Regions from separate parts of the Gottfriedia sp. OAE603 genome, predicted to be linked through region 3. Evidence: riboswitches for the same ligand, from Rfam matches in the RefSeq annotation. Region 3 holds a riboswitch; each other region holds the start of a gene.
What was found. Region 3 has a riboswitch for S-adenosylmethionine ahead of ABID96_RS02800 (methionine ABC transporter ATP-binding protein). Riboswitches for the same ligand answer to the same signal wherever they lie in the genome.
Positions count from the first base shown of each region.

Region 1: it holds a riboswitch for S-adenosylmethionine, as region 3 does, so the genes downstream of both, ABID96_RS04150 (Fur-regulated basic protein FbpA) here and ABID96_RS02800 (methionine ABC transporter ATP-binding protein) in region 3, are expected to answer to the same signal.
Region 2: it holds a riboswitch for S-adenosylmethionine, as region 3 does, so the genes downstream of both, mtnW (2,3-diketo-5-methylthiopentyl-1-phosphate enolase) here and ABID96_RS02800 (methionine ABC transporter ATP-binding protein) in region 3, are expected to answer to the same signal.
Region 4: it holds a riboswitch for S-adenosylmethionine, as region 3 does, so the genes downstream of both, ABID96_RS09325 (bifunctional homocysteine S-methyltransferase/methylenetetrahydrofolate reductase) here and ABID96_RS02800 (methionine ABC transporter ATP-binding protein) in region 3, are expected to answer to the same signal.

Region 1 is NZ_JBEUNN010000001.1:839,116-844,918, reverse strand. Features, by position in the region: gene ssuE (NADPH-dependent FMN reductase) at 1-233, opposite strand, end outside; gene ABID96_RS04155 (LysR family transcriptional regulator) at 458-1,336, opposite strand; gene ABID96_RS04150 (Fur-regulated basic protein FbpA) at 1,551-1,718, opposite strand; SAM riboswitch class I at 1,854-1,955, opposite strand; SAM riboswitch class I at 2,052-2,154, opposite strand; gene fumC (class II fumarate hydratase) at 2,325-3,713, opposite strand; gene ABID96_RS04140 (hypothetical protein) at 4,156-4,614, shown strand; gene ABID96_RS04135 (YwaF family protein) at 4,822-5,556, opposite strand; gene ABID96_RS04130 (SpoVR family protein) at 5,799-5,803, opposite strand, start outside.
Region 2 is NZ_JBEUNN010000001.1:1,660,773-1,666,575, reverse strand. Features, by position in the region: gene ABID96_RS08215 (carbon-nitrogen family hydrolase) at 1-321, opposite strand, end outside; gene ABID96_RS08210 (aminotransferase class I/II-fold pyridoxal phosphate-dependent enzyme) at 460-1,641, shown strand; SAM riboswitch class I at 1,707-1,812, shown strand; gene mtnW (2,3-diketo-5-methylthiopentyl-1-phosphate enolase) at 1,881-3,101, shown strand; gene ABID96_RS08200 (2-hydroxy-3-keto-5-methylthiopentenyl-1-phosphate phosphatase) at 3,106-3,759, shown strand; gene ABID96_RS08195 (methylthioribulose 1-phosphate dehydratase) at 3,756-4,382, shown strand; partial or broken gene ABID96_RS08190 (cupin domain-containing protein) at 4,403-4,934, shown strand; gene yjeM (glutamate/gamma-aminobutyrate family transporter YjeM) at 5,152-5,803, shown strand, end outside.
Region 3 is NZ_JBEUNN010000001.1:574,131-579,933, forward strand. Features, by position in the region: gene ABID96_RS02775 (arsenate reductase family protein) at 189-545, shown strand; gene gcvH (glycine cleavage system protein GcvH) at 586-969, shown strand; partial or broken gene ABID96_RS02785 (toprim domain-containing protein) at 1,183-1,534, shown strand; gene ABID96_RS02790 (thioredoxin family protein) at 1,548-1,871, shown strand; gene ABID96_RS02795 (hypothetical protein) at 2,346-2,708, shown strand; SAM riboswitch class I at 2,772-2,882, shown strand; gene ABID96_RS02800 (methionine ABC transporter ATP-binding protein) at 3,019-4,032, shown strand; gene ABID96_RS02805 (methionine ABC transporter permease) at 4,034-4,702, shown strand; gene ABID96_RS02810 (MetQ/NlpA family ABC transporter substrate-binding protein) at 4,727-5,560, shown strand; gene ABID96_RS02815 (2-hydroxyacid dehydrogenase family protein) at 5,652-5,803, opposite strand, start outside.
Region 4 is NZ_JBEUNN010000001.1:1,871,324-1,877,126, forward strand. Features, by position in the region: gene hutI (imidazolonepropionase) at 1-95, shown strand, start outside; gene hutG (formimidoylglutamase) at 73-1,032, shown strand; gene ABID96_RS09315 (hypothetical protein) at 1,173-1,454, shown strand; gene shc (squalene--hopene cyclase) at 1,481-3,352, shown strand; SAM riboswitch class I at 3,516-3,619, shown strand; gene ABID96_RS09325 (bifunctional homocysteine S-methyltransferase/methylenetetrahydrofolate reductase) at 3,697-5,523, shown strand; gene metH (methionine synthase) at 5,520-5,803, shown strand, end outside.

The DNA.
Region 1 (5,803 bases), 260 kb from region 3:
TAAACGGGACCAGCAATCACGATTCCAATGGAATTTTCGATTTTATTTAGTGCTTCTTTTATTTCTGCATCTAGAAAGTCACTATTTATTAAAGACTCTGCTGGTAACTCCCTTATGTTAACTTGGCATACATTCAATCCCTCATATTCCCATTTCCTCTGTACATATTGAACGATGCCGTTTAATCTGGATTTTGTTGATGAACTTGATGAAATAATAACAATATCCTTCAAAGTATCTACCTCCTCTATGAAAATCAGTTAATACCTATATTTCTTATTGGTTAACTAGGAATTAATTGTTACCAACTTTATCATTGACTGAAAATTTCGTCAATCTAATTTCTAATAGAACTTTTCTATACAATTATTGAATATTTGAATTAGCCTATGTAATTTTTTACTATCTTTAAAAAAATTTGCTTGATCTATATGAGAATAATCAAAAAAAGAGTTGGCTATTTTACCAACTCTTTACTTAATTTAACTATTTCATTTACTAATTCGGAATACTCTCCTCGATTACAAAAGATATTAGTCTGTAAATAAATCCCCTTCGTTTCTTCAATATGGATAGGGTATAATAACCCGTCTTTCACTTCCTTCTTAACACTAATACTAGGCAAGAAGGCAATTCCAAATTTCTCTAGTATTAGCTTTTTGGCCATTTCTGAACTATCTGTATGTATTTTTATATTAGGTGGGGATTCTAGATTTTCAAACAAACGATGAATTCTAAGCCAATCTAAAGAACCACACTCAAAGAAAATAAGATTCTCCTTAGCAATGTCTTGGATGCTGATAGATTGTTTAGAAATAAAAGGATGGTCCTCATAAACATATAAAGTAATAGGATCCTCAAATAATTTAATAGATTGTAAACTAGGATGACTAATCTTCCTTACAAATGCAATATCAATTTCATTATTTAATGTCTTCTTCACCAATTCATCTGTACTACCCGTAATCATTTTATAATGTACCTCATCATTCATGACTGAGAGTTTAGGAATAATCTCGGAAATGACATAGTTTGAAACAGAAACTGTACACCCTATCTTTAATTCATTTGTTTGCGATTTTTTTTGATTTATATGCATCTTACCCTTTTCATAAATTTGCACGACTTGTTGTGCATAAGGTAAAAAACGTTTTCCCTCTTCTGTGATCATCACTTGTTTTCCAGTTCGATGAAAAAGCTTGCAGTTTAATTCTCTTTCTAATGATTGAATTCTAGCAGTAACAGTTGGCTGTGATAAAAATAAAGAATCTGCTGCTTTATTAAAACTCCCATAGTGAATCACGTAAATAAACGCTTCAATATTTTCGATATTCATTTTCATCACATCCCAAACATATTTTCATATCATTGATATAACATTTAATACCGTTATTTTATTCATATTTTTTTGGTTAATGTCGCACTAATTCCTATTCAAATAAAAACTTACATTTTTTTAGACGATCCTAAAAACTCTGCTAGAAGACACGCCGGCTTGATGGGGCGTTCTCTAGAAATCTTATTTCAACTGTATGAACAGAGCCATATAATTAATGAACTCTATTGTGCTTTTTTTCATTCATTACTCGAGTATATTCTTCTTCTAACTCTGATAGCGTAATTTCAAATAAATGAGATGATTCTATTTTATAAACTCCAACTTTGATCAACTTGTTGATTAGATCATTCTTTCGAGTTTCAACCAATTTTCTTAACATATTTTCCAATTTAAATCCTCCTTACAACACAAATATTTTTATCTATTCTCTTTACAAAACTTTACTTTTCTTATAAGAATACTTGGTATTATTATTATAAAAATCCATCTGCCTCCTTTAAACAACATATTAAAAACCCTCTCAATAAGGGATATCCCCTGGAATTGGCAAGGTATGATAAAGAACCCGTTGCCGAGGTATCCTTGGGCCAGTCCCTGCACCTCTTTTGGATAAAATATTATTTATTTTATTATGCAAGCATTACATCTCTAAAACACTTAATAAAAAAAATCCTCTTCTAAGATAGAAGAGGACTAGATTAAATATCATCTCTTCTTATCTTTCAGGTATTACCTGATGGAATTAGCACAGTGTTCAAAAGAACCTGTTGCTGAGGTATCATAGGGCCAATTCCCTCCACCTCTCTGGATAAGATTATTTTTATGTATTTATATAATTTCCGACTGATTGAACCAAGATTAACCGATTTAAAAAATTGAGTCAACCCATTTTATAAATGTTAGATTTTTCAGTTATTTATAACGCTGTATTTTAAAGATTTATTATCTACTACAAGTCTTTTCATTTCCATAAAGTCTAAGTAACTTATTCTTTTGGTTTAGTCATTTTTTCTGGTTTAACAATCCGGTCAAAATCCTCTTCTGTAAGAAATCCTGTTTTTAAGGCTGCTTCTTTTAGGGTCGTACCTTCTTCATAAGCTAATTTGGCAATACTAGCTGCTTTTTCATAGCCGATGTGAGGATTTAGTGCAGTTACTAGCATAAGTGAATTATTTAAATGACTTTTTATGACTTCTATATTTGCTTCTAACCCGTTCGCACAATGCTCGTTAAATGAGTTCATCACATCTGCTAGCAGTCTAATCGACTGAAGAAAATTATAAATAATAACTGGTTTAAACACATTCAATTCGAAGTTTCCTTGACTCGCAGCAAATGCGATCGTCATATCATTTCCTACGATTTGAGTTACGACCATAGTCATTGCTTCAGATTGTGTTGGATTTACTTTACCTGGCATGATTGAACTTCCTGGCTCATTTGAAGGGATCATTATTTCACCAATTCCACTTCTTGGTCCACTCGCCATCCACCTTACATCATTCGCAATTTTCATTAGATCAGTAGCCAGTGCTTTGAGCGCACCATGAGTATAGACCATTTCATCATGGCTTGTTAATGCATGAAATTTATTCTTTGCTGATGTAAATTCATATCCAGTAAACAAACTAATTTCTTTTGCAACCAGCTCACCAAACATGGGATGTGCATTTAGGCCAGTTCCTACCGCAGTTCCACCAATAGCAAGTTCGTTCATAAATTTCATACTGCCCAATATCATTTGCTCATTTTTCTCAAGCATACGATGCCATCCACTAATTTCTTGCCCTAAAGTTAAAGGCGTTGCATCTTGTAAATGCGTTCGACCTATTTTAATAATATGCTGATATTGATCTGCCTTTTGCAAAAAAGTATTTTTCAGTTCATTTAAAGCAGGAAGTAATTGTTTATTTAATTCAATGATAGCTGCTATATGCATTGCAGTTGGAAATGTATCATTCGAGCTTTGTGACTTATTCACATCATCATTTGGATGAATGCTCTTTTTACTTCCAAGTGCTTCAAGTATTTGATTTCCTCTATGTGCGATTACTTCATTTACATTCATATTTGTTTGCGTACCGCTACCAGTTTGCCAAACTACAAGAGGAAAATGTTCATCTAGTTTTCCACTTAGAATTTCATTTACAGCTTCAATTATTGCATCTGCTTTTTCATTATCCAATTTACCTAGCTCTTTATTTACCAATGCTGCACACTTTTTTATGATTGCTAATGCATGTATTAATTGAACTGGCATTCTCTCAGTACCTATTTTAAAGTTTTGAAAGCTTCGCTGTGTCTGTGCTCCCCATAATTTATCTGCTGGAACGTTAATCTCACCAATTGAATCTTTCTCAATTCTATACTTCAATTTCTGACCTCCTGACGAACTTACGATGACGAATCAAACCAATCATGAAGCTACAATGGAAACACCATCTTAGTTGCCTTTTTTCACATACTATTATTCTGCATTTAATAAATAAATATTATTAAAGTAGGAGTTGAATACCTTTAGTGAAATAAATTCTCAGCAAAAAACTTACATGAGAATTTTTTTAGAGATTTTGGACATGATTAACTATGTGTAATTTTGACGTGAAAAGGTAAAACTATTAAATAGGCTCCATATTCAAAAAATGATCAGCTCCGAATACGATAGTGGGAGTTTGGTGAAGAAGTAGTTAAAATAGATTTATTTTCATTAAGATAGTTGCTTCCTTATTCGAGAAAAACTACTAAATTTGATGTTAGTGAACATACATTTTAAGCTTCTTCTTTTTGGGGTATTTCATAAGAAAGTAGGTATAAACATGAGTGAAAACTTTTTTGCAAACTATAAAGAATTTGTTGTTCCACCTCAAGATCGACAAAAAGTTGAAAATGAAGAGTTTAACCCTAAGGATTATGCCTCTTATTATATTCTGACCCTTTCTCTTAATGACTCCCTTATATCAAACTGGAAAGAAGCAAAAGATTATGAAATAGATATACAGAAAAGCATTTTGAAAGTATTAAAAGAGTTTAATGAAAAACAGATTGGTCATTATCATCTTAGGTTACTTGAGTTAGAGAATGATAACTCTTATTTTGTCATTGCTTTGTCTTGTAAAAATGAAATTCATGAACCAATTGAAATGATTTCCGATTATATAGAAAAAATGATTTCAACGCCTTTTTATATTGGACAAAACTGGTACAGGATTATCGGGCATAAAGGTAGGGTTGAACGTAAAATCTTTCATATTACTTTAAAGGAATATAGTATGTAGAGAATATTGTAGTGATTTAAGAAGGCAACGAATAATGAAAAAAAAGAAAAACAAACATTTCTTGATTACTACAAATATGAAACGACTAGAAGCTGGCTCCTAATAAATAGAATGATGTTAGAGAACTATAACATTATGAATAATGAGTATATTAGACTTTAACTACACAATGAAACCACCTCTTAAAAGGTGGTTTTATTAACGAATTTATCCTTCTACCTCAACTTTCATCAGACTCTCTCTTTCTTTTTTCTTTAAAATTCCCATTGGTATATAAGTTACATAAAGCGAGATTACCGCAACGATTTCAATATTAATGTAATACATAATTCCATTTCCGAAATAGTTTAATAAGGTTTTGCTTTCTAGTGCCGGACTCATCAAGAAAAAAAAGTTAGTATCAAGGACCATGTTCAACATATAAATTGGCACAGCAAGTATATTCAAAAAGATAAAGGTAGACCAAATGGCTTTTTTTGAAACCCTATACCCTTCAAAGAGGATAAAGTATAAGACCGATAAAGGAATTGCCGAATGTTGAAGATAATATCTAATAAACCGAAAATGCGGAAACTTATATACCAAATCAGGTGTTAGCATACTTAGAATCGGAGGAAGTATGCCGATAAAAAATAAGATATTAAATACATTTTTATCTTTTTTCAAGAATAAATACAATGCAAAGTACGCACTGAATGAACACAGTTGTAATGGAAGATATTTCGGTTTCCAACCATCAATTAAAACAAGGTATACTTGAAACCCAATCAAGCATGAAAGTAAAGTAATAAAAAGGATCCACTTGATTGGTTTTTTATAAGGCTCAATTTTATTTCTGTAAATGATTCCAGCAAAACATAAAGTAAAAAATACAATTAGCGTAACGATATGGGAAATAGAGAAAAGATCATAAAATCCCATCTCAGCAACATTTAAGATCATGTCACCCTCCTTACTATTCGTTCGTGTTCATACTTTTTAAATAAATTAACTTAAGTATTAGTTCACACGAATCTAATGTTCTTCTTAGTTGTTTTGAAAGGAAGATTTTTGCAAGAGTTTATTAACCGTCTATATCAAAAGACCCAAATAGATAAAGCTAGAGAAAAACCACCTACTCTAAGGTGGTTTCTGTTTGTTTACAAAGTACCAAAACTAAGAAATTCAGACAGATTGAAGGTGGTTTAAA
Region 2 (5,803 bases), 1.1 Mb from region 3:
ATATTCTTTCACCACATCACCTTGATTGTTTATCACGATTAATGTATTTGTCACGCCATGTTCACGCTCAATTGGAAATGAACCACTTATGATTGTCACTTGATTATTTCGAGCAATCGTTTGAAGTTCAGAAATAATAGATTCCTGTTGACCTGTATGCTTCGTAATTTCTTCTAAACAATATCCGGTCGTCCACAGTTCAGGCAACACAATTACTGTTGCATGTTGATTAATTGCCTCAATGATTTTGCCTTTCATCTTCATGAAATTAGTAATAGAATCCCCTAAAACAACGTCTGATTGTATACATGCAATCTTAATCAATTTATATTCACCCTATTCTAAATTTTATAGACATTTTTAAAATGAGCATATATGATGGTGAAAGTTATTGCAATATTCATTGTTTGAAATGTAAGTCTTGTAGTCATACAAATCAATGAACTATATTTTTTTGGAGTGATGAACTTGAAACCTAGTAAATTATTAGAAAATCTACCAAAGCAATTCTTTGCCTCTCTCGTTATGAAGGTAAATGAGTCTATTAAAAATGGTCATGATGTTATTAATCTTGGTCAAGGAAATCCAGACCAACCAACGCCAAATCATATTATAAAAGCTCTACAAAATTCAGTAGAAAATCCTATTACTCATAAATACTCTCCATTTCGAGGAATTAGCAGTTTAAAACAAGCAATCGTTGATTTTTATAAACGCGAGTATGATGTTGATCTAGATCCTGAGGAAGAAGTTGCCATTTTATTTGGTGGAAAAGCAGGTTTAGTTGAATTGCCATTATGTTTATGTGATGAAGGCGATACAATTTTAGTTCCAGATCCAGGATATCCTGACTATTTATCAGGAATTGCCCTTTCAAAAACAGTACCATATACTTTACCGTTGATTGAGGAAAATCATTTCTTACCAGACTATCAAAAGATTCCTCAAGAAGTTTTAGAAGCTAGTAAAATATTATTTATAAATTATCCTAATAATCCTACTGGTGCAGTTGCTACATCAGAATTTTTTGAAGAAACGGTTCAATTAGCAAAAAATAATCAAATAACAGTTTGCCATGATTTCGCTTATGGAGCCTTTGGATTTGATGGTAAAAAGCCAATCAGTTTTTTACAAACTCCTGATTCAAAGGAGTGTGGTATTGAAATTTACACACTTTCTAAAACTTATAATATGGCAGGTTGGCGAGTTGGTTTTGCCGTTGGAAATAAAGAAGTGGTTTCAGCGATTAATTTATTGCAAGACCATCTTTATGTTAGTTTATTTCCTGCAATTCAAGAAGCAGCCGCTGCTGCATTAACTGAATCACAGGATAGTGTGAAAGAATTATTATCGCTTTACGAAGAAAGAAGAAATATTTTCATCAATGGTTGCCGAGAAATCGGATGGAATGTAACTGCCCCTGCTGGTTCATTTTTCGCTTGGCTTAAAGTACCAAATGGATTTACATCATCCGAATTTGCAGATCTATTACTAGAAAAGGCTCATATTGCTGTTGCGCCTGGTAATGGTTTCGGTGAATTTGGAGAAGGCTACGTTAGAGTTGGTCTGTTGACTGACACTAGTAGATTAGAAGAAGCCATTTCACGTTTAAAAAATCTTGAGATATTTTTAAACAATTAATGTTTGACAATTCCAATTGTTCGTGAAATAATGCGATTATGTTAAAAATTCAAAATTAAATATTTACTTTATTCAGAGTAGGTGGAGGGACCGAGCCCGATGAAACCCGGCAACCGGCTATATTGCATAGCACGGTGCTAATTCTCGCAGCATTTTGCTGACAGATAAGGTGTAGGTATACCTCTCCTTGTGAGAGGTTTTTTGTTTTTTATTCACTAATTACCCGAGGAGGTCATGAAATGAGTGGTGTAATTGCAACGTACCAGGTTTATGACAAAAATCATCATTTAGAAAAAAAAGCAGAGTCCATAGCACTTGGATTGACAGTTGGTTCTTGGACATCTTTGCCTCAAAATGATCAAATTCAATTACAAAAACATAAAGGTAAGGTACTTTCAATTCGTGAAGTCGAATGTGAAGACAATATTACCGAATACTTTGGTCATAGACCAACAAAAGGCTTTATAGAAATCTATTATCCTAGTTTAAATTTTTCATTGGATATTCCAGCAATCTTAACTACTGTTTTTGGAAAATTATCACTTGATGGAGAAATTAAATTAGTAGACTTGAATTTTACTGATGATATTTTAAAGCAATTCCCAGGACCAAAATTTGGGATCAGTGGGATCAGAGAAAAAATTGATGTGTATGATCGTCCGTTATTGATGAGTATTTTCAAATCAGTGATCGGTAGAGATATACAATACATTTCAGAGGAATTAAAAAAACAAGCATTAGGTGGAGTAGATCTAATTAAAGACGATGAAATTTTATTTGATACAGTGACTTCATTAACAGAACGAGTTACGCAAGGTAAAAAAGTCTTACAGCAAGTGTATGAAAAAACTGGTCATAAAACCTTATATGCGGTTAATTTAACTGGTCGTACATACGAATTAAAAGAAAAAGCAAAACAAGCTGCAGAAGCTGGTGCTGATGTATTCTTATTAAATGTTTTCTCATATGGAATTGATGTTCTTCAAAGTTTAGCCGAGGATCCATCAATTCAAATACCGATCATGGCACATCCTGCTGTATCGGGAGCGTTTAGTGCTTCCCCTATTTACGGGATTGATGCAGGTTTATTATTAGGGAAATTATTACGTGTTGCTGGAGCAGACTTTAGCTTATTCCCTTCTCCTTACGGGTCTGTTGCTTTACAAAAAGAAACTGTATTAAAAATTGCAGAAAATCTTACGGTACAAAATGGGTTAAAAGAAACATTCCCGGTTCCATCCGCTGGTATTCATCCAGGTTTAGTTCCAAGTTTAATTCAAGATTTCGGAATTGACCAAGTTATAAATGCAGGCGGTGGAATTCATGGGCATCCAGATGGTCCGATTGGCGGAGGGAATGCATTTAGAGAAGCTATTACCGCAACACTTTCTGGAATTAAATTAAATGAATATGCACTTCCAGACACTTCACTTCAAAAGGCTTTGCAACTATGGGGGTAAAAGAATGGCAATAAAAATATTTTGTGACTTTGATGGAACAATCACTGAAGGCGATAACATCGTAACTTTAATTAAGCAATTCGCTTCACCATCAGCAAAAGTCTTAACATCAGATGTTTTAAGCGGAAAAATATCGATTCGTGAAGGCGTAGAAAAAATGTTTTCTACAATCCCTTCATCAAAAAAAGAAGAAATGACTAAGTTTGTTACAGAAAGTACGAAGATTAGAGAGGGTTTTCAAGATTTCATTCAATTTGTGAAACAAAGCGATTATGATTTAAAGGTTGTAAGTGGGGGTTTAGACTTTTTTGTTCATCCCATTTTAGCTGACTACCTCCCCTCTTCGGATGTGTTATGTAATCGAACTGATTTTTCGGGCGAAAACGTGATCATCCATTGGGATCATTCTTGTGATACGCATTGTTCAAATGATTGTGGTATGTGTAAGCCCTCAGTTATGAGAAAGTTTAGTAGTTCAGATGATTTCATTATTGTAATTGGTGATTCCATTACCGATTTACAAATTGCTAAAGAGGCGAACTTAATTTTTGCAAGAGACTTCTTAATAGAAAAATGTGAGGAATTAAGTCTACCTTATATTCCCTTTACAAATTTTCATGATATTCAAACGGCGTTACACAAGGAGGTTTTAGTTTGAAGGAATTTTTCAAACGTTACGATGAAATTCGTGATATAAAACAAACTCTTGCAAAAAGAGACTGGTTTTTAGGTACGAGTGGTAATTTATCAATCAAGGTAAATGATGCACCTTTAAATTTCTTAGTCACGACAAGCGGAAAAGATAAAACAAAACATATGTATGATGACTTTTTACTTTTAAACGAATTTGATCAATCCATTTGGGATGAAACGAAAAAACCATCTGCAGAAAGCATTTTGCATCGATTAATCTATTTGCACACTAATGCGACTTGTGTTTTACATGTTCATACAATCGCAAACAATCTGATCACAAAGGATTTTCCTGCGCAAAAAGAATTATCATTTTCAGGAATTGAAATTATCAAGGCTTTAGGTTTATGGGAGGAAGATGAGGAAATAACGATTCCGATTATCAAAAACCATGCTCATATCCCTACTTTAGCAGAGGAATTTCTACCTCATATTAAAAATGATCATGGAGCTGTTCTCATCCATAATCATGGAATTACAGTTTGGGGTACTTCAGCTTTTGAAGCAAAAAAACACTTAGAGGCTTATGAATTTTTATTTCAATATGCATTACAAGGAAGTTTAAATAATCTTTTGATAAAAAATTGAATCTAATGGAGGAATAAAAAATGGCAAATATTTGGGTAGAGAAAAAGGATTTTCACATTACAAATGATGTTGAGGTTACGTCTTATTTAGAAGAACAAGGTGTTATTTATGAAAACTGGAATATTGAACAATTAGATCCATCTTTAAGAGAAAAATTCATTCTTTCTGATGAAGAAAAAATCTTCAATTCTTGCAACTTTTAAAACTGAAATTGATCGTATTTCAACTCGTCGCGGCTATTTAGCAAGTGATATCATTTCACTTTCAGATGCAACTCCAAACTTGGATGAGTTGTTAAAGAATTTCAATCGTGAGCATCACCATACTGACGATGAAGTGCGCTTTATTGTAAGTGGTCATGGTACTTTTATCATTGAAGGTAACGAAGGGTTCTTCCATGTTAACCTAAACCCTGGTGACTTAATTTCAGTACCACCAAATGTACGCCATTACTTCACGCTAGCTGAAGATCGCAAAGTTGTAGCAGTTAGACTGTTTGTTACTACTGAAGGATGGGTACCAATTTATGAAGAGCAAGTAACACAAGGCTAATAAAAAAATTGTACGTTAAAATTCGGGAAAAGGTTTAAGGTCGAAATGATCTTGAACTTATTCCCTTTTTTATTTTTCCACTTCTTTTCGAACTCTTTTAATAAGCACTTTCTTTTCTCTATTCACATGCCCTCTTTGTATTTTTTCAATTTTTTTGAAGAAAATAAGCTTACTCCTATATCTTTCAGGACAATTTGTACTTTTGAGGTGATTCTCCCTGAGTAAAAAACTTTCGTTACTTGGTTTAATTTTAATGGTGTTTACTTCTGTTTATGGATTTGCCAATATTCCAACCGCATTTTATTTGATGGGATATAGCGCAATTCCATGGTATTTAATTTCTGCAATTACATTCTTTATCCCCTTCGCTTTTATGATGGCAGAATTTGGTGCTGCATATAAAAAATCTGAAGGCGGGATTTATACGTGGATGTCAGATTCAGTCGGTCCAAGATTTGCATTTATCGGGACATTTATGTGGTTTTCCTCTTATGTCATTTGGATGGTTAGCGTTGCTTCGAAGGTGTGGATTCCATTGTCCACGTTTATTTTTGGGGCAGACCGAACACAAAATTTATCAATTCTTGGTCTTTCATCGACTCAGTCTATCGGTCTATTAGCTTTACTATGGATGTTTATCGTTACATTTTTCGCATCAAAAGGAATCGAAAAAATTAGTAAAGTGACATCTATTGGTGGAGTCGCCGTTACCTCATTAAATTTAGTGTTATTGATTACAAGTCTTATCATTTTTATATTAAATGGCGGAAAATTGGCGCAACCAATCAATGACTTTTCAGCTTTCACACATTCTCCAAATCCTAATTATCTTTCGACGTTAGCTGTTTTATCATTTGTTGTTTTTGCTA
Region 3 (5,803 bases):
CGAATGATGGTTAGGATATGAAAAAAATATCGTAATAAATTGAAAAATAACCGAACGTTTAACTAGTTAATATTGTCTAATGTTGTTATAATATTTATAAATGACAATTTATAACAGAATTTTCTAACCGAACTATTTTAACTCACTTATTTACTGTGATAAAATAGAAAATGGGAGGAGTTGCTAATATGAGTATCATTTTTTATACATATCCAAAGTGTGGAACTTGTCGAAAAGCTGCTTCTTGGCTTAAAGAACATAATGTAACTGTGGAAGCAGTTGATATTACATTAAATCCGCCTTCAAAGGAATTACTTGCTGATGTTTTAAAAGTAAGTGGAATTTCTATTAATAAATTATTTAATACAAGTGGTGTAAAATACCGAGAGCTTGGCTTGAAGGATGTTATTCCAACTAAAACTGAAGAAGAGCTTCTAGAACTTCTAAGTTCTGATGGCAAACTGATCAAAAGACCGCTTCTATTCAATGGAGATCAAGCGACAGTTGGTTTTAACGAAGAAGTATTTGAAAAAGTTTGGTTATAAAATAACATAAATTATGGTAATTAATCGAGGAGGATTCACAATGTCAATTCCAAAAGAATTACGTTATTCAGAAGAACATGAGTGGGTAAGAGTTGAAGGTAATAAGTACTATATCGGTATTACTCATTTTGCACAATCAGAGCTTGGAGATATCGTATTTGTTGAGTTACCAGAAGTAGGCGATGATATTACAGTAAACGAGCCGTTTGGTAGCGTTGAGTCTGTTAAAACAGTTTCTGAACTTTATGCTCCTATTAGTGGAAAAGTTGTTGAAGTAAACTCAAGCCTAGATGATAATCCAGAATTCGTAAACGAATCTCCATACGAAAAAGCATGGATGGTAGTTGTTGAAGCTTCTAACACTTCTGAATATGAAGAGTTAATGTCTGCTGAAAAATACGAAGAAATGATTAATCAAGATTAATTATCTATTAAGAGCGTCCAATTATGGGCGCTTTTCTTAATTTATGTGTATACTGTTAAATACAAAATACTATTTTTATGTTATTTTTTGTCTTGTTTTTGGGTTAGTTTATTTTCCTTTTATGAAAAAAAGGAAACAACAAACGAAAATAGAATATACTATATATATGAATTAAGCTTTAGAGTCCTTTACATTAGGTGATGCCCAGTGAATATTGAAGATCAAAGAAAAGTAATCATTGTCGAAGGTACTACTGATAAAAGAAAGATTCAGTCTATTATAAAAGAACCTGTAGATATCATTTGTACAAATGGAACTGTAGGGACAACTAAATTAGATGAACTAGCCGAAATGTTAGATTATAGAGAAATCTACGTGCTAGTTGATGCTGATGAGGCTGGAGAAACAACTGAGAAGATTATTAAAAAGAGAATTTCCTCAAGCGGAGCATTTGTATATCGACAGAAGTTATCGTGAAGTTGCAACAGCTCCAAGTCAACATTTAGCAAGTGTATTATTAGGAGCGGACATTTCCGTTTTTACAGACTATTTAAGAACAATTTAAGAGGATTAATGATATGTACCAGTGGACAAAGAATGAATTAATGCAACGTATAGAATCAAAAGAAACAACAATTTTATATATATATACCGCTATGTGTGGTACTTGCCAAGTAGCATCTAAAATGTTAGAAATCGTTAATGAAATACTCCCGAATTTACCATTATCTAAGCAAAATATTAATGATCTAACACAAGAAGCTCAGCACTGGAAAATTGAAAGTGTACCTTGTCTAATTATTTTCGACAAAGGAGAAATCAAACAAAAGATATACGCTTTCCAATCTGTTCCGTATTTACATGACTTATTAAAAAAATACAATCTGTATATTAAACGATGAATATTGAGAGACCGTGAAGTCCTCTTGATAATGAAAAATGACGACTAATTGACAAGTGATTAGTTGTCATTTTTTTATGTTTTTAAAAGGTTTTTTCTAATAGAATTTTGCTTTTTGGTTAAATAGAACTATATATACAAAAGTTGATTACAACGGAAGGTGCGAGACTCCTGTGGGAGATGCGGAAAGGCTGAGACCCCGGAGGTTAGCCGAGGAGGCTCAGCTTTCGCCCCACGGAAAGCGAGCAACCTGGAGTTGTAATCAACTAACACATTCTTAAGCCCGGAAATTTCAAAATTGTTTTATCAATGACTATATTTTATTACCCAACTTCTGACATATTTCTTGGGAAATAAGGTGAATGTTGTAGAATGACATGCGTTTATCCATGGTAATTGTCGAGCGAAAAGTAAAGAACATAACATCTATCTATGAGAAAATAGTTTTAAAGAATTCGGGAGAGGTGTAAACGATATGGAAATTAAGGAGTGGGTTGGACAAGCTAGAAATTTATTTATTAATAAAGAATATTTACAAATAATTTTACCGATTGAAGATCGAATTTTCGAACTAAATTGTCTTAATGAGAAGTCATATATCAAATTCAGTAAAAAAGCTCCATATATTGAAATATTAGATCGAGCTATTCCACAGTTAAGAATTAATTTAACGAAAGATGGTTGGAAATCGTTAAATTTAGGTAGGGAACGCTTAGGACTATTATTAAAGTTAAATGACGCTTCTTATGAGGGGAATTATCGATTATTATTACTCATTGAAACAATTTTTCAATATACGAGTGTGGAGAATGAGAAAAAACTTTTAGAAAATTGTTGACAACTTATGTCTAAGTTTGTAGAATGAAAACTACATTAAACAACCGAATATTTGATACGTTAACTCTTATCGAGAGAGGTGGAGGGACTGAGCCCTGTGAAACCCAGCAACCGTCAATGCTTGTCATTGAAATGGTGCTAATTCCTGCAAAGCAATTGCTTTGAGAGATGAGAGAAAGGATTACTTTTTATGTTAAACCTTTCTGCTCATGCGAGTAGAAAGGTTTTTTTGTTTTTTAAGACTAAAAAAGATATTTCTTACAAAAAATTGAAAAGAGTGTTGTTAGAATGTTTGAGAGGAGAAATCATGAATGATTCAAATAAATAATGTAAGTAAGATATATAGGAGTAAAAAGGGCACTGTAACCGCGGTAAAGGATGTTTCACTAACAATTGAAGCAGGCGAAATCTTTGGCATGATCGGATATAGCGGTGCTGGGAAAAGTACGTTATTACGAATGCTAAACGGACTTGAAATTCCAACAGATGGTGACGTAATCGTAAATGGAAAATCAATCACAAAGTGTTCATCAGCAGAGCTTCGAAAATCAAGACAGAAAATCGGGATGATATTCCAACACTTTAACTTATTATGGTCTAGAACAGTTTTAGACAATATACTTTTCCCGCTTGAAATTGCAAATGTTTCAAAAAAGGAACGTGTAGAGCGCGCAAAAGAATTAATCAAGCTTGTTGGCCTTGAAGGAAGAGAAAATGCATATCCTTCAGAACTAAGTGGTGGTCAAAAACAACGTGTTGGTATCGCAAGAGCATTAGCAAATAATCCAGATGTTTTATTATGTGATGAGGCTACTTCTGCATTAGATCCAGAAACAACTGACTCAATACTTTCACTACTAACAAGTATTAATAAACAACTTGGTATTACAATCGTTATGATTACACATGAAATGCATGTTATTCAGAAAGTTTGTCAGCGAGTAGCTGTAATGGAAAATGGAAAAGTCGTTGAAGAGGGTCATGTAGTAGATGTGTTCACTCATCCACAACAAGAAATTACGAAGAAATTCGTAAAGCAGGTTAGAGGAACAGATGAAGAGTTTAATCAACAAGTAATTATAGAAAGCAATGGGAATGATAAAACTTACAGGCTAACGTTTAAAAATGGACAAGCTAATCAACCCCATATATCTGAAGTAGTAAAGCACTTTGATATTGAAATCAATATTTTGCAAGGAAAAATTGTTCAAACCGCTGAAGGGTCATACGGAACACTAACTATTCAACTTGTAGGAGATTTAAATAACATCAAAGAAGCAATTTCTTACTTAGAATCAAAGCAAGTTGAAGTGGAGGTAGCGTAATATGACACAAATTTTTCCGAATGTTGATTGGGAAACAATGATCTTAGCAACACAAGAAACATTATTTATGACAGTAATAGCAGCATTAGCTACTTTTATTTTAGGGTTAATTATTGGTTTGCTATTATTTTTAACAAGTAAAGACCAGCTGTTAGAAAACAAATTGATCAACATGATTTTAGCTGGATTTGTAAATATATTCAGATCAATACCTTTTATTATTCTAATCATTTTATTAATTCCGTTTACAATGTTTATTCTGGGGTCAATGCTTGGTGCGAAAGCTGCATTACCTGCTCTAATTATCGGAGCTGCACCATTTTATGCAAGAATGGTTGAAATCGGATTACGTGAAATTGATAAGGGTGTAATCGAAGCAGCAAGAGCAATGGGAGCAAGCACTTTAACAATTATTTTAAAAGTTCTTATACCAGAAGCGTTACCTGCTATTATCTCAGGCTTAACAGTTACAACAATTGCGATAGTTGGTTATACAGCAATGGCTGGAGTTGTAGGTGGCGGTGGACTTGGTAACTTAGCATTTATGGAAGGTTACCAAAGATCAAATAATGAAGTAACTTTAGTGGCAACAGTCATCATCTTAATCATTGTATTTATACTTCAATTTATTGGAGATTTAATAACAACAAAAATAGATAAAAGAACTTAATTCAAATTAGGGAGGAAAAAGAACATGAATTTCAAAAAGATTACAGGTTTATTAGGAGCAGGCGTATTAGCTTTATCGTTAGCTGCATGTGGTAATGGAGAAAACGAAGCTGGTGGAAAAGGAAATAAAGAATTAGTAGTAGGTGCTTCAAATGTACCTCACGCAGTAATTTTAGAAGAAGCAAAACCTTTACTGAAAAAAGAAGGTATTGATTTAAAAATCGTAAAATTCCAAGATTATGTTTTACCGAATAAAGCTTTAGAATCAAAAGAATTAGATGCTAACTATTTCCAACATATTCCTTACTTAGAATCACAAATGAAAGAAAATGGATATAAATTTGAAAATGCTGGTGGAATTCATATTGAGCCAATCGGTGTTTACTCTAAAAAATATAAAAGCTTAGATGAACTACCAAAAGGTGGAACAATTATCATGAGTAGTTCGGTTGCGGATCACGGTCGTATGTTAAGCCTGTTACAACAAGAAGGTTTAATTAAAATTGCGGAAGGCGTAGACCCAACAACTGCTACAATTAAAGATATTGCTGAAAACCCTAAAAACTTAAAATTCAAAGCTGACGTTGAAGCTGGTTTACTTCCAAAAGTATATCAAAACAAAGAAGGCGATGCTGTTTTAATCAATACAAACTATGCGATTGATGCAGGCTTAAATCCGATGAAGGATGCAATTGCTTTAGAAGGTAAAGAATCTCCATATGTAAACATCATTGCAGTTCGCGAAGGTGACAAAGACAAAAAAGAGATCAAAGCATTAGTAAAAGTATTACACTCTAAAGAAATTCAAGATTTCATCATTGAAAAATATGAAGGTGCTGTAGTACCTGTAAGTGAATAAGTAGTCAAAAGGAAAACTCTTAGCAATTTAGCTAAGAGTTTTTTTGTTTTAGCAAATATCTTCTATTAATAATAACATGGTATTGTACTGATTAGTTTTTAACAAATATTTCATTTACAGCAGAAATAGGATTTCGTCCATTTATTACTTCTATAATATTTTTAGCCGCTACTTCAGACATTGCTTCACGAGTTTCATAAGTAGCATTTCCAATATGAGGTGTTAGAACAACATTCGATAATG
Region 4 (5,803 bases), 1.3 Mb from region 3:
CATATCATTTTGGTGTAAATCATGTAGAATCAGTGTTTAAGAATGGAAAGTTAGTCGTAAATAGAGGTGTATATGATGTCTCTATCACATCTTAAAAAAGCAGGAGATGCAGTTTTCGTTGATTCATCTGTTACAAAAGCTAATGAAATAGTCACTGCTTGGGATGGAAAAGATGCACATAATTTTTCAATCATAGGCGTTCCATTATCTAAAACATCAATTAGTCATTCGGGAGCTAGCTTTGCTCCCGCATCTATACGTAAAATGCTAAGTAGCTATAGTACGTATCATATTGAAGATGGAATTGACTTGAAAACGTTACGTGTTACAGATTTTGGCGATATCACGATGCATGTCACTGATTTTGAGGAATCTAGAAATCGTATTAAATCGACGATTGCTGAATTATTGAACCAATTTAAAGATACTATGCCGATTATTTTAGGTGGGGATCACGGGATTAGCTTTCCAAGCATCGCTGCTTTTACAGAAGCTAGGGGGAAAATTGGGGTCATTCAGTTTGATGCGCATCACGATTTAAGAAATATAAATGATGGTGGCAGGTCAAACGGAACACCATTTCGCAGTTTAATAGATGAAGGTATATTAAATGGTGAACATTTAATTCAAATTGGTTTGCGTAATTTTTCAAATAGTGCTCCTTATACTGAGTTTGGAATCAATCATGGTGTCACAATTTATACAATGCGTGATGTACGTGATTTGGGTATTCAAAAAATTATGATTGATTGTATAAATCGTTTATCACAGGAAGTTGATGCTATTTATATTAGTCTCGATATGGATGTGTTAGATCAGGCTTTTGCACCAGGCTGTCCAGCAATTGGCCCTGGTGGAATGGATAGTCAGACGCTGATTGATGGAATATGTTATCTAGCATCACATCCAAAAGTTTGTGGGATGGATATTGTAGAATTAGATCCTACAATTGATTTCCGTGATATGACAAGCCGAATTGCTGCACATGTCATATTGAATTTTCTTGTTGAAAAAGTTAAATTGAATCGATAAATAAAAGCTCGTAAACAATAAAAATTGTTTACGAGTTTTTTATTATGTCTAACAAACGTTCACATATTCCTAACGAAAATGGTTTTTTCATTCATGATTTTTCTATGATTAACATAGATTTGTAATGGAGTGTGATCATTTTGAAGTATTCAATTAGCTTAAACTCGGCATTTAAAGCTTTACTCACTGTAATAGGGGTTAATATATTACTAGTTATCGTTTTATTTTCCTTGGGTTATTTTCTAGATATTCTTCCTGCTTTTACCTTGTTTGGCTATAAAATTATTGTGTTCCCTTTGAGTCTTTTTGTATTTATATTAAGCTTGGTATCTGAAATTAAAGTGAAGAATAAGAGATTGGTTGACATTGAAGGTGAATCTAGTGAAAAGAAAAGTAGGATGGATAAATACCATCATACTTAAATCTTGAAAGATTTGAGGTGAAACTGTTGAACCTCGAGGAAGAAGTTATTCAAAATTTAAATGAGCGCATAAATTTATTAAGAAAAGATCAGAATACAGATGGGTCTTGGGAATATTGTTTTGAAGGGTCGATTATGACAGATTGCTTTATGTTAATTCTTTTAAGTGATTTAGCATTATTAGATAAAGAAAAAGAATTATGTGAAAATATTGCAAAACGTTTGATCAAGTTACAAGAAGAAAATGGCTCATGGAAATTATATGAAGATGAAAAAAATGGGAATCTATCCGCGACTGTTCAAGCATATGCTGCATTATTAGTCTCTAACACATTAGAAAAAGATCATCCTAATATGAAGAAAGCAGAAAAATTTATACTCTCAAATGGTGGGCTGGGAAAAGTACATTTTATGACAAAAATGATTCTAGCGATACATGGATTCATTCAATATCCAACATTCTTTCATTTTCCGATGAGCTATTTTCTGCTCCCAGACAATTTTCCTCTCAGTTTATTTGAACTAAGTAGTTATGCCCGAGTTCATTTAATTCCAATGATTTTATGTATTAATAAACGATTTATTATTAAATCTAATCATCCAATTAATCTAGATCATTTACATGCTACTAAAGAGATCGAGTGGTTTGACGATGAGAGAAATTCATTTTTTCACTTTTTAGTAGAAGAGGGTAAGAAGCTTGCCTCATATCCACTATATTTTCATGATAAAGGATATGAAAAAGCTGAAAAATTTATATTAGAAAGAATTGAAACAAACGGTACATTTTATAGCTACGCTAGTTCAACATATTATATGATATACGCATTACTAGCTCTTGGATATGAAACTAACTCAAATGAAATTCAACAAGCATTAAGTGGTTTAATCTCACTTTCATTTGAAACCGAAGATGGTATTCATATTCAAAATTCTCCCTCACAGGTTTGGGATACAGCGTTACTTTCCTATGCATTACAAGAAGCAGGCGTTTCCCCGACAGATACTTTAATTAAAAAATCCGTTGATTATTTAAATAAAAAACAGCAAATCTTAAAAGGTGATTGGTCGAAGCATGCAAAGAAAATCAGTCCTGGAGGTTGGGGATTTTCAGAAGTAAATTCATTTATTCCAGATAATGATGATACAAGTGCAGCATTAAGGGCATTAACAAGAAGTGCTATCTCAGACTCAACCCAACTTGAAAAATGGCAAAAAGGGATTCAGTTTTTATTGGGCTTACAAAATCATGATGGTGGTTGGGGCGCATTTGAAAAAAATGTAACAAATAAATGGTTAACTTATTTACCAATAGAAAATGCCAAGGATGCCATCATTGACCCATCGACGGCAGATTTAACAGGTCGTGTTTTAGAATTTATTGGAAACTATACAACAATTGATCGAAATGATGAACAAGTTAAAAAGGCGAGCGAGTGGATATTTGAGCACCAAGAAAAAAATGGTAGCTGGTATGGTAGATGGGGAATTTGTTATATTTATGGAACATGGGCTGCTATCACTGGACTACGATCAATCGGAATACCGAAGAATCATGAAGCAATTCAAAAAGCTGCTAAATGGCTTATCAGTGCGCAAAATGATGATGGAGGTTGGGGAGAGTCTGGTTATTCGGCTGTAAAGCAAAGATATGTACCGCTAAAGTATAGTACTCCTAGTCAAACAGCATGGGCTATTGATGCCTTATTAACGATTGTAGATAAAGAAGATAAAGCGATAAAAAGAGGGATTCAATATTTACTGGCTCAAAAAGATAAAACAAAAAAAGAAGTAATGTATCCAACAGGTCTCGGTTTACCAGGTGGTTTTTATATTCATTATCATAGTTATCAACATATATATCCATTACTCGCATTAGCGCATTATGTTCAAAAATAATTTTATTATGTATATAGTTTCAGTTTTTTATCAAATAATATTATTATGTAAACTAAGTGATTCGAAAAATAATAAAATATGTCTATTTTTCAAATTTTCATAAAATATGTTTCTTTAATTGGTTAAGTATAGTAAACTATTCATATTAAAAATAACTGAATATTCCTTATCGAGAGTGGTGGAGGGACTGGCCCTTTGAAACCCGGCAACTTTAGCTTTAGCTAAAAAGTGCTAAATCCAGCATGTTTTTAACATGAGAGATAAGGCGTGGATTGTAGATAACGTCATTCTTTCATTTTAGAAAGAATGGCGTTTTTATTTTTGTATGTAAGGGAAGTGATCAAGTGGGACTGTTGGAAAAATTGAATAATGGAATTGTATTAGGTGATGGAGCTATGGGGACTCTATTATATTCTGGGGGATTACATAGTTGCTTTGAAGAACTAAACATTACTGAACGAGATCGAATTATCCATATTCATGAACAATATATTAATGCTGGTGCGGAGGTCATTCAAACAAATTCATACGGAGCTAATGCTGGGAAATTAAGACAGCATGGATTGGAAAAATTAGTTAAACAAATCAATCAAATGGCCGTCAGAAATGCAAGAGAAGCATCTAAAGGAAAAGCACTCATACTAGGTGGTATTGGTGGTATGAAATACATTGGGTCAACCTTTGCAACACCGTTAGAAAGAGAAATCATGTTGTTAGAGCAGGCATCTGCCTTACTTGAAGAAGGTGTTGATGGAATCATGCTTGAGACCTTTTATGATGAACATGAATTATATGATGCTGTTACCTTACTTAGAGAGCGCACAGACATTCCAATCATTGCACAGGTGACTTTACAAGAAATCGGTGTGATGCAAAGCGGTCAATATATTGAAAAAATCCTCCCTAAATTAGTAGATTTAGGAGCGGATGTAGTCGGAATCAATTGTCATTTAGGTCCACTTCATATGATTGAATCTTTAAATACGGTTGCATTACCGAAAAAGGGATTTTTATCGGCATTTCCAAACTCAGGTCTTCCTTTGTATGAAGAAGGTAAATATGTATATAAATCAAATCCAGAATATTTTGAAGATATGGCAAAACCTTTTATTGAACAAGGCGTTCGTTTAATTGGCGGTTGTTGTGGTACAACACCCGCACACATTGCCGCATTACGCAATAAAATAGATAATTTAAAGCCTGTCACAAAAAAAGAAGTCAACAATCGAATGATTACAATAAAAATACCAAAGCAGCCAGAACAAAAAAATGTAACGCTAGCAGAGAAAGCAAGACAAAGAACTACTATTATTGCTGAGCTGGATCCACCGAAAACTTTACAAACTAGACGATTTTTTGAAGGGGCAAAGGCTTTAAATAACGCAGGAGTAGATGCAATTACATTAGCTGATAACCCGTTAGCTTCACCAAGGATTTCAAATGTAGCCATTGCGTCAATGTTACAACGATTAAATATTCCTGTTCTTACACATTTAACTTGCCGAGATCGAAATATGATTGGTCTTCAATCACATTTAATGGGACTGTCGACTTTAGGTTTAAATGAAGTATTAGCCATTACTGGTGACCCTGCAAGAGTAGGTGACTTCCCTGGTGCCACATCGGTATATGATGTGGCCTCGTTTGAACTTATTCGCATGATCAAAGAAATGAATGAAGGTAGACTATATTCCGGAAAAAGTTTAGGAAACGGTACGAGATTTTCTGTAGCCGCTGCATTTAATCCAAATGTTAGGAAAATGGATGCTGCTATTAAAAGACTAGAAAAGAAGGTTGAAGCGGGTGCAGATTACTTTTTAACCCAGCCTGTCTATGATTTAGAAACAATCGATCGTTTGTATGAATCTACGAGACATATCAATCAGCCAATTTTTATTGGCATCATGCCACTAATTAGTAAAAAGAATGCTGACTTTATTCATTATGAAGTACCAGGAATTACCTTGACAGATGAAGTTAGAAATCGAATTGATATCAATGATCCTTTATTAGCAATAGAAGAAGGTAAAAACATCGCAAAAGAACTTGTAGATTATGCAATTGATAAGTTTAATGGAATCTATTTGATTACTCCATTCTTAAAATATGAAATTACTGAAGAACTAATCCAATACACTAAAACTCGTAAAAAAGAGGAGATTCAATTATGAAAGCATTAGAGGCAGCATTAAAAGAACGTATTCTACTCCTAGATGGAGCAATGGGAACGATGATTCAACAACGAAATTTACAAGCTGAAGATTTTGGTGGTGAAGAACTAGAAGGGTGTAATGAATATTTAGTTGTCACTCGTCCAGATATCATTCAAGAAATCCATGAAGAATATATACTAGCTGGTTCAGATATTATTGAGACAAACACATTTGGAGCTACAAATATCGTTTTATCTGATTACAATTTACAGCATTTAGATATCGAATTAAATGAAAA